3 regions of the Brevundimonas sp. C43 genome follow, and region 1 is predicted to be linked to each of the others. Evidence: riboswitches for the same ligand, from Rfam matches in the RefSeq annotation. Region 1 holds a riboswitch; each other region holds the start of a gene.
What was found. Region 1 has a riboswitch for cobalamin ahead of Q9R14_RS11125 (TonB-dependent siderophore receptor). Riboswitches for the same ligand answer to the same signal wherever they lie in the genome.
Positions count from the first base shown of each region.

Region 2: another riboswitch for cobalamin. It lies ahead of Q9R14_RS02220 (DUF1852 domain-containing protein); the one in region 1 lies ahead of Q9R14_RS11125 (TonB-dependent siderophore receptor).
Region 3: another riboswitch for cobalamin. It lies ahead of Q9R14_RS12070 (DUF1852 domain-containing protein); the one in region 1 lies ahead of Q9R14_RS11125 (TonB-dependent siderophore receptor).

Region 1 is NZ_CP132231.1:2,193,979-2,198,129, forward strand. It holds gene Q9R14_RS11125 (TonB-dependent siderophore receptor) at 1-1,739, opposite strand, end outside; cobalamin riboswitch at 1,884-2,093, opposite strand; gene mutS (DNA mismatch repair protein MutS) at 2,144-4,151, shown strand, end outside.
Region 2 is NZ_CP132231.1:434,782-438,932, reverse strand. It holds gene Q9R14_RS02225 (DEAD/DEAH box helicase) at 1-1,152, opposite strand, end outside; cobalamin riboswitch at 2,068-2,275, shown strand; gene Q9R14_RS02220 (DUF1852 domain-containing protein) at 2,383-3,369, shown strand; gene Q9R14_RS02215 (methionine synthase) at 3,399-4,151, shown strand, end outside.
Region 3 is NZ_CP132231.1:2,378,561-2,382,711, forward strand. It holds gene Q9R14_RS12065 (methionine synthase) at 1-671, opposite strand, end outside; gene Q9R14_RS12070 (DUF1852 domain-containing protein) at 701-1,687, opposite strand; cobalamin riboswitch at 1,795-2,002, opposite strand; gene Q9R14_RS12075 (IS1182 family transposase) at 2,195-3,634, shown strand; gene Q9R14_RS12080 (alkaline phosphatase) at 4,088-4,151, opposite strand, start outside.

The sequences.
Region 1 (4,151 bases):
CCCAGGTTCTCGATCCGCGCCGTCAGGGTGACCTGATCGGTCAGTTCATAGGCCGCGTTCAGATTGGCGGTGACGAAGCCGTCGCGCGCCACGGTCGAGAAGCCGCCGCTGTCGTCCTGATCGCCTTCCGCCCGCACCGTCAGGGCGCCGGACAGACGGTCGCCCGTCCAGCCCAGGGTCGCCGAACCCGCGTGTTCCGGCACGCGCAGCAGGCGCGCGCCTGTCGTGCGGTCCGTCGCGTCGGTCCAGGCATAGGCCAGGGTCAGGTCGAACCCGCCGCCCAGAAGGGCGCGGCCTTCCAGCTCGAACCCGTCCGAACGCGTCTTGGCGACGTTGATGTAGCGACCGGCCGAATAGGTGATCTGGTGCTCGACGTTCAGGCGATAAAGGGTCGCCCGCCCGTCGAACCGACCGTCGGCCGAGGCCCAGCCCAGGGCGATCTCGACGCTGTCGGCCGTTTCCGGCTTTAAGTCGGACCGAGGCGCAAAGCAGAAGTCGCAGACCGCCTGGCTGACCGTCGGCGACTTGAAGCCCGTGCCGTAGGCGCCCGACAGGATGAAGCCGCCGGCCAGATCATAGGCCGCCGACACCCGCCCCGTCGTCTTGGAGCCGAAATCGTCGGTGTCGTCATAACGCAGTCCGCCGGTCAGGTTCAGCGCGCCGACATCGTATTGGGCCACGCCGAACACCGAGGTGATCGACAGGTCGCGCGACAGGCCCGACGACAGGGCCGCCGAGGCCTCGTTCCGCTCCACGCCGAACGCATAGTCGATGTCCTGCGCCTGGCCGTTCGCCTGCCAGCGATAGGCCTGACGGTCGCCGGTGAAGGTCGAGCCGAAGCCGCCGCTGACCGAGCTGCGATCCAGATCCGACGCCGAAACGCTGAACTGATGCGTCAGGCCGAACGCCTTGGCCGTCACCCGGCCGAAGCCCGACCACTGCTCGCCTTCCTGGGTGTCGTCGGTGTCGGCCAGCGCATAGTTCGGCGCCGGGAACCCGTCGATATCGGCCTTGGATTTGTTCCAGCGCACCGATCCATCGACCTTGACCGCATCGGACAGGACATAGCGGCCCTTGGCGCCGAGCGTCGTGCTGCGGAACCCGTCGGCCTCGGTGTTGCCGTCCGCCTCGTCCGCCGCCGAAATCCCGTCAGTGTCGAACCGTGAGGCATAGGCGCTGAAGGCGTAGGTCTCGTTGGCAACCCCGGCCGACAAGCGGCCGCGCACGGTGTCGAAGCTGCCGGCCTCGGCTTCGGCGCGCAGGCCGTCGATTTCTTGCGTCGTGAAGGAGATCACCCCGCCGATGGCGTCGGATCCCCACAACGACGACTGCGGGCCGCTCAGCACTTCGATCCGCGCGATATCGGCCAGTTCGAAGCTGGAGAAGTCATAGGCGCCGTTCGGCTCTGCCGCATCGTTGACCGGCGCGCCGTCGACCAGAACCAGGGTCTTACCCGGCGTCGCACCGCGCATCCGCACCTGGGCCACGCCGCCGAAAGCGCCCGAACGCGTCACCGACAGACCCGGCACATCGGCCAGGATGTCGGCGGCGAAGATCGCGCCGCGCTGTTCGATGGTCTTGCCGTCGATGACGCGGGCGCCGGGCGTGTCGGCGACAATGGCCGGGATGCGGGTGGCGGTGACGATCACCTCGTCCAGCTGGGTCGCGTCCTCGGCAAAGGCAGGCGCGGCGAAGGCGGCCGCAATCGCCGCCGTCGAAAGAAGAATGGAACGCTTCATTGAGCGATACCCCGTGTTCGGTCCCGCGAGTGCGCGCGAGAGACCGCCATGAGCGAACCGACCCGCCAGACCGCTTGAGGGTCTGGACGGCGCAAGATCGGGTCGCTTCCACGGAGAAACCGCGCTGCTGTCTGGTCCCGGACAGGAGCGAGCGACGTCGGCGGCCAGGTCTCCTGGCTTGCGGGTCGTAAACCGCCATCCTCGCCTTCCCAGTCACCCAGTGGCGCCGGGATCGAAACCCCGGACGGACGACGCTCTCGCCGCCTACAGTTGCGGGCACAGCCACGGCGTCACACCGTGTTCCCTTAACCGCCTGAAGCGGCCTATCGCAGGGCCGACAAGCCTGTGCAAGAGCCGGTTAACGGCCTTGAGCCGCCGGGCGCGATCCGTCACCCTGTGGCCACATGAACGAGCCCGTCTCCCACCCCCCTGAAATCGCCGCCTCGCTGGAAGGCGCGACGCCGTTCATGGCGCAATATCTGACAGCCAAGGCGGGCCAGCCGGACGCCATCCTGTTCTTCCGCATGGGCGACTTCTACGAGCTGTTCTTCAAGGACGCTGAGGTCGCGGCTGCGGCGCTCGGCATCACCCTGACCAAGCGGGGCAAGCATCAGGGCGAGGACATTCCGATGGCCGGCGTGCCGGTCCATGCGATGGAGGGCTATCTCGCGCGGCTGATCCGCATCGGCCACAAGGTCGCCATCTGCGAACAGCTGGAAGACCCCGCCGAGGCCAAGAAGCGCGGCGGAAAGGCCGTGGTGCATCGCGGCGTGGTCCGGGTCGTCACCCCCGGCACCCTGACCGAAGACAGCCTGCTGGACGCGCGCGGCGCCAACCGTCTGGCGGCGGTCGCGGTGCGTAAAGGTCGGGCGGCCGTCGCCGTGGTCGAACTGTCGTCCGGTGCGGTCGACAGCGTCGCCTGCGCCATCGAAGATCTGGGCGCGGCGCTGGCCGCCTTCCGGCCGTCCGAAGTCCTGGTCACCGACCGGATGTATTCGGACGAAGCCACCCGCGACGCGCTGGACGGCTCAGGCGGCGTGGTCCAGGCGCTGGCCAGCGCCATCGCCGAACCGCAGGCCGCGCGGGCGCGGGTCGAACGCCTGTACGGCGTCTCGGCGCTCGACGGCTTCGGCGCCTTCGAGGAGGCCGAGGTCTCGGCGCTGGGTCTGATCGCCGCCTATCTGGAGACGACCCAGGCCGGCAAGGTCCCTGCCCTGGCCCCGCCGCGCCGTCTGGGCGAAAGCGGCTTTCTGGCCATCGACCCGGCGACCCGCGCCAGCCTTGAGATCGACCGCACCCAGCGCGGCGAGCGCGAGGGCAGCCTGCTGGCCTGCATCGACCGCACCGTCACCTCGGGCGGCGCCCGGGCCCTGGCCGAACGCATCGCCCGGCCCCTGCGCGATCCTTTGGCCATCAACGAACAGCTCGACGCCGTCGAATGGCTCTTGGAGCGCCGCGACCTGCGTCGCGACCTGCGCGATGCGCTGAAGGCCTCGTCCGACATCGCCCGCGCCGTCGGGCGATTGGCGCTGGGTCGGGGCGGCCCACGCGATCTGGCCGCCGTGCGCACCGGCCTGTCGATCGCCGAGGGCGTCGCTGGCTTGTTCGTGGGTCAGGTCGATCCCCTGACCGGCCAGCCGCGCCGCATCGCCTCGGCGCTGGACCGCCTGACCCTGTCGCCAGACGTCTCGCGGCTGAAGGCCGACCTGATCGACGGCCTGGTGGACGAGCCGTCCCATCTGGCGCGCGACGGCGGCTATGTGCGCCCCGACTATCGCCCCGAACTGGACGCCGCCCGCACCCTGCGCGACGACAGCCGCCGCGTCGTCGCCGATCTTGAGGCCCGCGCCGTCGCCGAGTCCGGCGTGCCGTTCAAGATCAAGCACAACGCCGTCCTGGGCTATTTCCTCGAAACCAGCGCCAAGGCCGCCGAATCCTTGCTCCGCGCCGGGCCCGACAGCCCCTTCATCCACCGCCAGACCCTGGCGGCCCAGGTTCGCTTCACCACCGTCGAACTGTCGGAGCTGGACGCCAAGATCAGCCAGGCCGGCCACCGCGCCCTGGCCATCGAAGGCGAGACCTTCGAGGGCTGGCGACGCGAGGCCGCCCGCCTGGCCCAGCCGCTGCAGGCCGTCGCCGAGGCGCTCGCCGAACTGGACGCCCACGCCGCCCTCGCCGAATGGGCCCAGGAAGTTGGGGCGACCCGCCCGATCGTGGACGACACCCTGACCTTCTGCGTCGAGGCCGGCCGCCACCCGGTGGTCGAGGCGGCGGTCAAGGCGGGCGGCGATCCCTACACCCCCAACAACGCCCGGCTGGACGGGTCGGGTCAGGACGGATCGCGCCTGGCCATCGTCACCGGCCCGAACATGGCGGGTAAATCGACCTTCCTGCGCCAGAACGCGCTTCTGG
Region 2 (4,151 bases), 1.5 Mb from region 1:
CACGGGCGTATCGATATCGTGGCGACGCAGCAGGCGCAGGATGATCCTGTGCTCATGGGGCAATCCCGTCAGGACGATGCGATCGCCCGCCTCGCGCCGCTCGGCGATAAATTGTTTAAGGGCCCGCCCTGGCGATTTCTCCAGCGCGAAGGCCGGCGTGGGCGCCCAACCCTCGACGCTCAGGGGTTTGGCGCCTTTCAACGCCTGACGAACGTCCTTCTCCGTCAAATAGAGGCTGTCGGGTTTCGGAGGGCGCGCGCCCTCGCTGAACCGCAGGCGGGTGTCATAGGCTTCGGCCACATGCGTGCGAATGCGTTCGAACCGATCCTCGACGCCCACGTCGGTCAGGATCATCGGCTTGTCGAGGAAATCAAACAGGGTCGTCGAGGTCTCAGCATTGATCGACGGCCCCCTGTCCTGATGATCGGCCTCATCATCCTCGGGCGACCGGTCGCTCCACTCAGCCGCCGGGGTCAGACAGATCGTCTGGATCTCGGCGCCCCGGCGCTGCGACACGGGATCGAAGGCGTGGATCTCGATGATCCGGTCCGCCTCGTCCAGGGCGATGCGATAAGGTGTGGCAGACGCGGGCGGGAAGACGTCGACCACCGCACCGAGCAGAGCATACTCGCCAGGTTCGTCGACCCGCTCATCCGCTGCATAGCCCGTATCGGTCAGAAACGACTCCAGGGCTTCGCGATCCAGCGCCTCGCCCGCCGCGAGCGACAAGCGGGTCTTGATCCGTTCGCGCGACGACGTCCGCTGCACGATCGCATCGGGCGAGGCGATCAGGAACACGGGCCTTGCGTTGGCTTCGTTCAAGGCGGCCAGGACGGCCATCCGGCGCCCCATGCTTTCTCGCGAAGGCGCGGCGCGGTCGTAGGGCAGGCAGTCCCAGGGCGGCAGGACCAGCACCTCGGCGTCCTTCACCATCGGCGAGAGCGCCGCCGCAATCTCATCGGCGCGGCGTTCGCTGGTGGCGATGAACACCACGCCCTGCGATCGCTTTGTCTTCATCTCGGCAAGTCCGGCCGCCACAGCCGCCGCCGGCATCTTCCAACGCTTGCCGTCGTCCTGCTCCGGAGCTGGCCCTCCAACGAGGACCTGTTGGCCCGTGGCGGAAAGATCGGTGTCGGCAGGTGACGATTTCATCCTAGCTCAACCCGAAGGCCGGCCGGGGGTTGCGCCCGCTTTCGTACCCCCAGTCGTTTCAGCCGCCAGCGCGACGGAACCGCCCTAAAAGGAAGTTGCAGGATCTTTTCGTGCGGCGGCTATTTCGGCCGTGGCCGTATCGCACGCATAGCCTAAGCCACAACGAAACGATGGAATGCTGTCATCAGTCGCGCGTCTCGGACAAACTGGCGAACCAATCCGCGTAGGGGGGTGTTGCGCACCATGCGCCGATTGAGATCCGGTGAGCCGTCGCTCCACCAAACCAGCCCCCGCTCGCCCAGCCCCACCTTGGCTTTGTCCACGCTCCGCCGCGATGCGGCCAGAGCATCTGGATCCTCAGCCGCCAAGGCCGTCCGCACCGCCCGGCGCGCCGACATCAGATGAGGCACCAGTTCGTCCCTCGCCGCAGCCGACAACGCTGGATTGGCGCATCGCCAAAGCCGGCCTCGTACCACGAAATAGCGGCCGTCTGGAGTCGTAGGGTATCGAAAGGGCTGCTTCATCGTCGGGACAACGCGCAGCGCGCCCGATGGGCGCCGCCCAGAGGGTTCAAGCCCCTGAGTGATTGGGCTAGCGCAATCTGCGGTCTTGACAGAACCTCTTCGAATTAGGGTGCCTCATTTCCACCCAACCTCGAGGATTCGTTATCGTTATCAGCGCATAAGCTAGCACCTCGAGCGCTTCGCCCGTGCCTTCGCGCAGCCTCAGTATTGTCGGACGACGAACTTCCCGGCGGCGTCTGTGGCAGACCGGGATCCAAAGAGATGCTGTTCAATCTTTGATGGGCTCTTGGAGCCATGACCCCGGAAAGCTGAATAGCAGGAGCGATGGTAGAAGCCGCCAGAAGCCATAAGGATATCCTTATGCGTTTCTTGACTTCGACGTCGGGTGCGCGTCTCATGAATAGGTCGAGGTTCTGCGCGTCGCCTCCAGCGATGCGGAGCTAAGAGGGAAGCTGGTGTGATGCCGGCGCTGCCCCCGCAACTGTGAGCGGCGAGCCGAAGGTCCATTTCGTGTCACTGACGTCTTCTGACGTTGGGAAGGCCGGACCCGAAGCCGTGACCCGTGAGCCAGGAGACCTGCCCCGACAGATAACGTCCTCCGGCGGGGTGTCCGGTCAGGTCGCATGAACGCCGCGACGGGACGACTGCGCGCGAGTGGTCGCGCGTCCCTGTCCGCTGTCTCGCCACAGCATCAACGGCAGAGACCATGGCGAGCAGCGACTTCACCTTCAGGATCAAGCGGACCGCGCTCGACGAAGACTATCGTCCCGCCGAGACGACGCGGATCACGACCAATTTCGCCAACCTGGCGCGAGGCGAGAGCCGCCGAGACAATCTGCGCAACACCCTGCGGATGATCGACAACCGCTTCAACTCGCTGGCGCACCACGACAATCCGAGGGGCGATCGCTATGCGCTGGAGCTTCAGATCGTCTCGGTCGAGATGAGCCTTTGCTCGGAGCGCGACGACGCCTTTCCGCTGATCGAAATCCTGCAGACGACCATCGACGACAAGGCGACGCGCCGGCGGATCGAGGGGATCGTGGGCAACAACTTCTCCTCCTACGTCCGCGACTACGACTTCAGCGTGGTCCTGTCCGAGCACCTGAAGGCGCATCCGAACGGCGGCGTGCCGGACGATTTCGGCGATCTACACGGCAAGCTGTTCCGGCACTTTCTGGCGTCGCGCGCCTACCGCGACAACTTCGCCAAGCCGCCGGTCATCTGCCTCAGCGTCTCCAGCAACAAGACCTATCACCGCACCGGCGCCGAACACCCCGTGCTGGGGCTAGAGTACGACAACGACGAGTTCTCCCCAACCGACGACTACTTCGCGAAGATGGGGATGAAGGTCCGCTACTTCATGCCACCGGGCAGCGTGGCGCCGTTCGCCCTGTACCATATCGGCGACCTGACCGGCGACTACACCGACCTCGAACTGGCCAGCACCATCGCCACGATGGAAACCTTCCAGAAGATCTATCGGCCCGAGATCTACAACGCCAACTCCCCGGCGACCGAGCAGTATAAGCCCAGCCTGAAGGCGCAGGACTATTCGCTGACCCGCATCGTCTACGACCGCGACGAGCGCAGCCGGCTGGCCGTCGAACAAGGCCGTTTCGTCGAGGAGCGGTTCATCAAGCCGCACCGCGCCCGTCTCGACCAATGGTCGGCCGCCTTCGCCGCCGCCTGATCAGTTTCCGCATTTCAGAGCAGTACCTCATGAAAACCCTTCTCCCGACCTCGACCGCCGGCAGCCTGCCCAAACCCGTCTGGCTGGCCGAGCCCGAGACGCTCTGGTCCCCCTGGAAGCTGCAGGGCGACGACTTGATCGAGGCCAAGCACGACGCCCTGCGCCTGTCGCTCGACGATCAGCGCCGGGCCGGCATCGACATCGTCAGTGACGGCGAACAGACGCGCCAGCATTTCGTCACGACCTTCATCGAACACCTCGACGGCGTCGACTTCGAGAACCGCAAGACCATGCGAATCCGCAATCGCTACGACGCCAGCGTCCCGGTGGTCGTGGGCGCCGTCAGCCGGCCGAAATCGGTCTTCGTCGAGGACGCCAAATTCCTGCGCGCCCAGACCGACCAGCCGATCAAATGGGCCCTGCCGGGGCCGATGACGATGATCGACACCCTCTATGACGACCACTATGGCAGCCGCGAAAAGCTGGCCTGGGAGTTCGCCAAGATCCTGAATGAAGAGGCGCGCGAATTGGAGGCCGCCGGCGTCGATATCGTCCAGTTCGACGAGCCCGCCTTCAACGTCTTCTTCGACGAGGTGAACGACTGGGGCGTGGCGACCCTGGAAAAGGCGGCCGAGGGGCTGAAGTGCGAGACGGCGGTCCACATCTGTTACGGCTACGGCATCAAGGCCAACACCGATTGGAAGAAGACCCTCGGCTCAGAATGGCGGCAGTACGAAGAGGCCTTCCCCAAGCTTCGGACCTCCAGCATCGACATCATTTCG
Region 3 (4,151 bases), 180 kb from region 1:
CAGTCGGTATTGGCCTTGATGCCGTAGCCGTAGCAGATGTGGACGGCCGTCTCGCATTTCAGCCCTTCGGCCGCCTTCTCCAGGGTGGCGATGCCCCAGTCGTTGGCCTCGTCGAAGAAGACGTTGAAGGCCGGCTCGTCGAACTGGATGACATCGACGCCGGCTGCTTCCAGTTCCCGCGCTTCCTGGTTGAGGATTTGGGCGAACTCCCAGGCCAGTTTCTCGCGGCTCTGGTAGTGGGCGTCATAAAGGGTGTCGATCATCGTCATCGGCCCCGGCAGGGTCCATTTTATCGGCTGATCGGTCTGGGCCCGCAGGAATTTCGCGTCCTCGACGAAGACCGGCCGGGATCGCGATACGGCGCCGACGACGGTCGGCACGCTGGCGTCATAGCGATTGCGGATTCGGACCGTCTCGCGTTTCTCGAAATCGACGCCGTCGAGATGCTCGATGAAGGTCGTGACGAAATGCTGGCGCGTCTGTTCGCCGTCGCCGACGATGTCGATGCCCGCCCGCCGTTGATCGTCCACGGCCAGGCGCAAGGCGTCCTGCTTGCCGGCGACCAGTTCCTCGCCCTGGAGCTTCCAGGGCGACCAGAGCGTCTCCGGTGTCGCCAGCCAGGCGGGCTTGGGCAGGCTGCCGGCGGTCGAGGTAGGCAACAGGGTTTTCATGGCGGATGACTTTGTAAGTTTGGAGAGGGTCAAGCGGCGAACTCGGCGGACCATTGGTCGAGGACGGCGCGGTAGGGCTTGATGAAACGCTCCTCGACGAAGCGGCCCTGTTCGACGGCCAGTCGGCTGCGCTCTTCGCGATCATAGACGATCCGGGTCAGCGAATAGTCCTGCGCCTTCAGGCTCGGCTGGTACTGTTCGGTCGCCGGAGAGTTGGCGTTGTAGATCTCGGGCCGGTAGATCTTCTGGAAGGTCTCCATCGTGCTGATGGTGCTGGCCAGCTCAAGGTCCGTGTAGTCGCCGGTCAGGTCGCCGATGTGGTAGAAGGCGAAGGGCGCGACGCTGTTTCTGGGCATGAAGTAGCGAACCTTCATGCCCATTTTCGCGAAATACTGATCCGTCGGGGAGAACTCGTCGTTGCCGTATTCGAGCCCCAGCACGGGGTGTGCGGTTCCTGTGCGATGGTAGGTCTTGTTGCTCGACACACTCAGGCAGACGACAGGGGCCTTGCGGAAATTATCCCGATAGGCGGCCGAATTCAGGAAATGCCTGAACAGCTTGCCGTGCAGGTCGCCGAAGCCTTCCGGAGCACCGGTATTCGGGTGGGCCTTCATATGCTCGGGCAGGACCACGCTGAAATCGTAGTCACGGACGTAGGAGGAGAAGTTGTTCCCCACGATCCCGTCGATCCGCTCGCCCGTCTGACTGTCGACTATGGTCGTCTGAAGAATCTCGATCAGCGGGAAGGCGTCGCCGCTTTCGTCAGGAGAGACGCGCATCTCGGCGGACACGATCTGGAGCTCCAGCGCGTAACGATCCCCCTTGGGATTGTCCCGATCCATCAGGGAGTTGAAACGGTTGTCGATCATCTGAAGGGTATTCCGCAGGTTCTCCTGACGGCTCTCGCCTCGGGCCAGGTTGGCGAAATTGGTCGTGATCCGCGTGCTCTCTGCGGGACGATAGTCTTCGTCCAGCGCGGTGCGCTTGATGTCGAATGTGAGTTCGCTCTTGAGCATGGTCTCTGCCGCTGATGCTGTGGCGAGACAGCGGACAGGGACGCGCGACCGCCCGCGCGGAATCGTCCCGTCGCGGCGCTCATGCGACCTGACCGGACACCCCGCCGGAGGACGTTATCTGTCGGGGCAGGTCTCCTGGCTCACGGGTCACGGCTTCCGGTCCGGCCTTCCCAACGTCCGAAGACGTCAGTGACACGAGATGGACCTTCGGCTCGCCGCTTACAGTTGCGGGGGCAGCGCCGGCGTCGCACCGGCTTCCCTCTTAGCCACACGCCATCCGAAGACGACGTGCGGACCACGACAGCCTGTACGAAAGCCGACCTGCCAGCCGATGTCAACGATCATATAAAGATATCCTTATAGGTTTATATGACCTCCTCGGCCCGCCGCCCGGATGGACTCGCCCAAAGCGGACCTTACCAAGGTCGCAGATGGGTCGAGGCTGTGTAAAAACGCCTTCCGTCCGAGCGAATTAGGTTAGTCTGCTGAGGTCAGCAGGAGGTGGGCATGAGCCGCTTCGTTCAGGGTGCAGATCGCCGGCAGCCGACGCTGCTTCCCGAGAGTCTGGACGATTACGTGTCCGCGGATAACCCGGTTCGGGTGGTCGACGTCTTCGTCGACGAACTGGATCTGAAGGGTCTGGGCTGCGAGGGCATGACCCCGGCGATGACGGGGCGTCCAGCCTATCATCCGGCCATGCTGCTGAAGCTCTATGTCTACGGCTATCTGAACAAGGTGCAGTCCAGCCGGCGGCTGGAGCGGGAGGCGCGGCGCAATGTCGAGCTGATGTGGCTGACGGGACGGCTGGCTCCGGATCACAAGACCATCGCCGACTTCCGCCGTGAGAACGGCCCGGCGATCCAAGCGGCGTGCGCTCAGTTCGTCGTGTTGTGCCGCCAACTCGGGCTGTTCGGCGCGGCGCTGGTCGCCATCGATGGTTCGAAGTTCAAGGCGGTGAACACCCGCGACAGGAACTTCACCGTCACCAAGCTGAAGAAGCGCATGGAGCAGGTGGCCGAACACATCGCCGGTTATCTCCAGGCCCTCGACACGGCGGACCGTCAGGAGGGCGAGGCCGCCGAGGCCCGATCCGGTCGGCTGGTGGAGAAGGTCGAGTTGCTCCGCGCCCAGATGGCGAAGCTGAAGACCATGGAAGCGCAGATCGAGGCCGCACCCGACAATCAGGTCTCCCTGACCGACCCGGACGCGCGGTCCATGGCCACGTCCGGTCGGGGCAGCGGCATCGTCGGCTACAACGTCCAGTCCGCCGTCGAGGGCGAGCATCACCTGATCGTCGCCCACGACGTGGTCATGACCGGCCACGATCGCGATCAGCTTGCCCGGATGGCGGCAAAGGCCCGAGACGCCATGGGCGTGAAGACGCTCGATGTGCTGGCGGACAGAGGCTACTTCTCCGGCGAGGAGATCCTGGCCTGCGAGGCTCTGGACGTGACGCCCTTCGTGCCAAAGCCCCTGACCTCCGGGGCCAAGGCGGACGGCCGGTTCGGCAAGCAGGACTTCGTCTATCTGCCCGACAAGGACGCCTATCGCTGCCCGGCCGGTGCGCTGCTGCCGCATCACATGACGACCGTCGAGCGAGGCCAGAACATCCACCGCTACTGGGATCGGGCCAGTTGCACCGGCTGTCGCCTCAAGCCTCAATGCACGCCGACCCTGGAACGGCGGATAAGGCGCTGGGAGCACGAGGCGGTCATCGATGCCCTCCAGACCCGCATGGACCTGACGCCGCGCGCCATGCGCATCCGACGAAGCCTGGTCGAACACCCGTTCGGCACCATCAAGGCCTGGATGGGCCACACCCACTTCCTGATGAAGCGCCTGCCCAACGTGAAGACCGAGATCAGCCTCCACATCCTGGCCTACAACATGAAGCGGGTCATGGCGCTGCTGGGAACGAAGCCGCTGATGGAGGCGATCAGGGCCTGAGACGAAGGCGCTCTGCGCCCCCTCCCACTTCCGCCCCGCCGGAGCTCAGCACGTTTTTACACGGCCTCAGTCAGAACCGGCCACTCACAGGTGGCCGGAAAGACGACATTCAGACATGGCGTCATAGTGCAGGGACCGTCGCCGGCGTGTTCTAACGACGCCAAGCTGAGCGATTGGTCCAATGACCGGTTCGCCCCCCGACTGCCGATAGTCCAGGAGATCCGTGATGCGATGTCCGCTAGCCAGTCTTCGCTGACGCCGCCTTGGTCGGCGAAGACTGGCGAAAGTCTATCGACGCCCCCCTCAGAACCCTTTTCTAGGCCGGCGGGCGGCATGGGGGCCTGGCGAAGTGGTGACGTGCACCCTGAATTCCTTGATCAGATCGACTGAGCATTCATTGTGTGTCCATGGCTCCATCCGATCAGCCTCGTTTGTGTCCTAACGGGAGTCCAGTCAGTTCGAGCCGTAGTAGCCCGAGCCTCGCAGGATGTTGGCCCACCGTTCCTTCGAAATGACG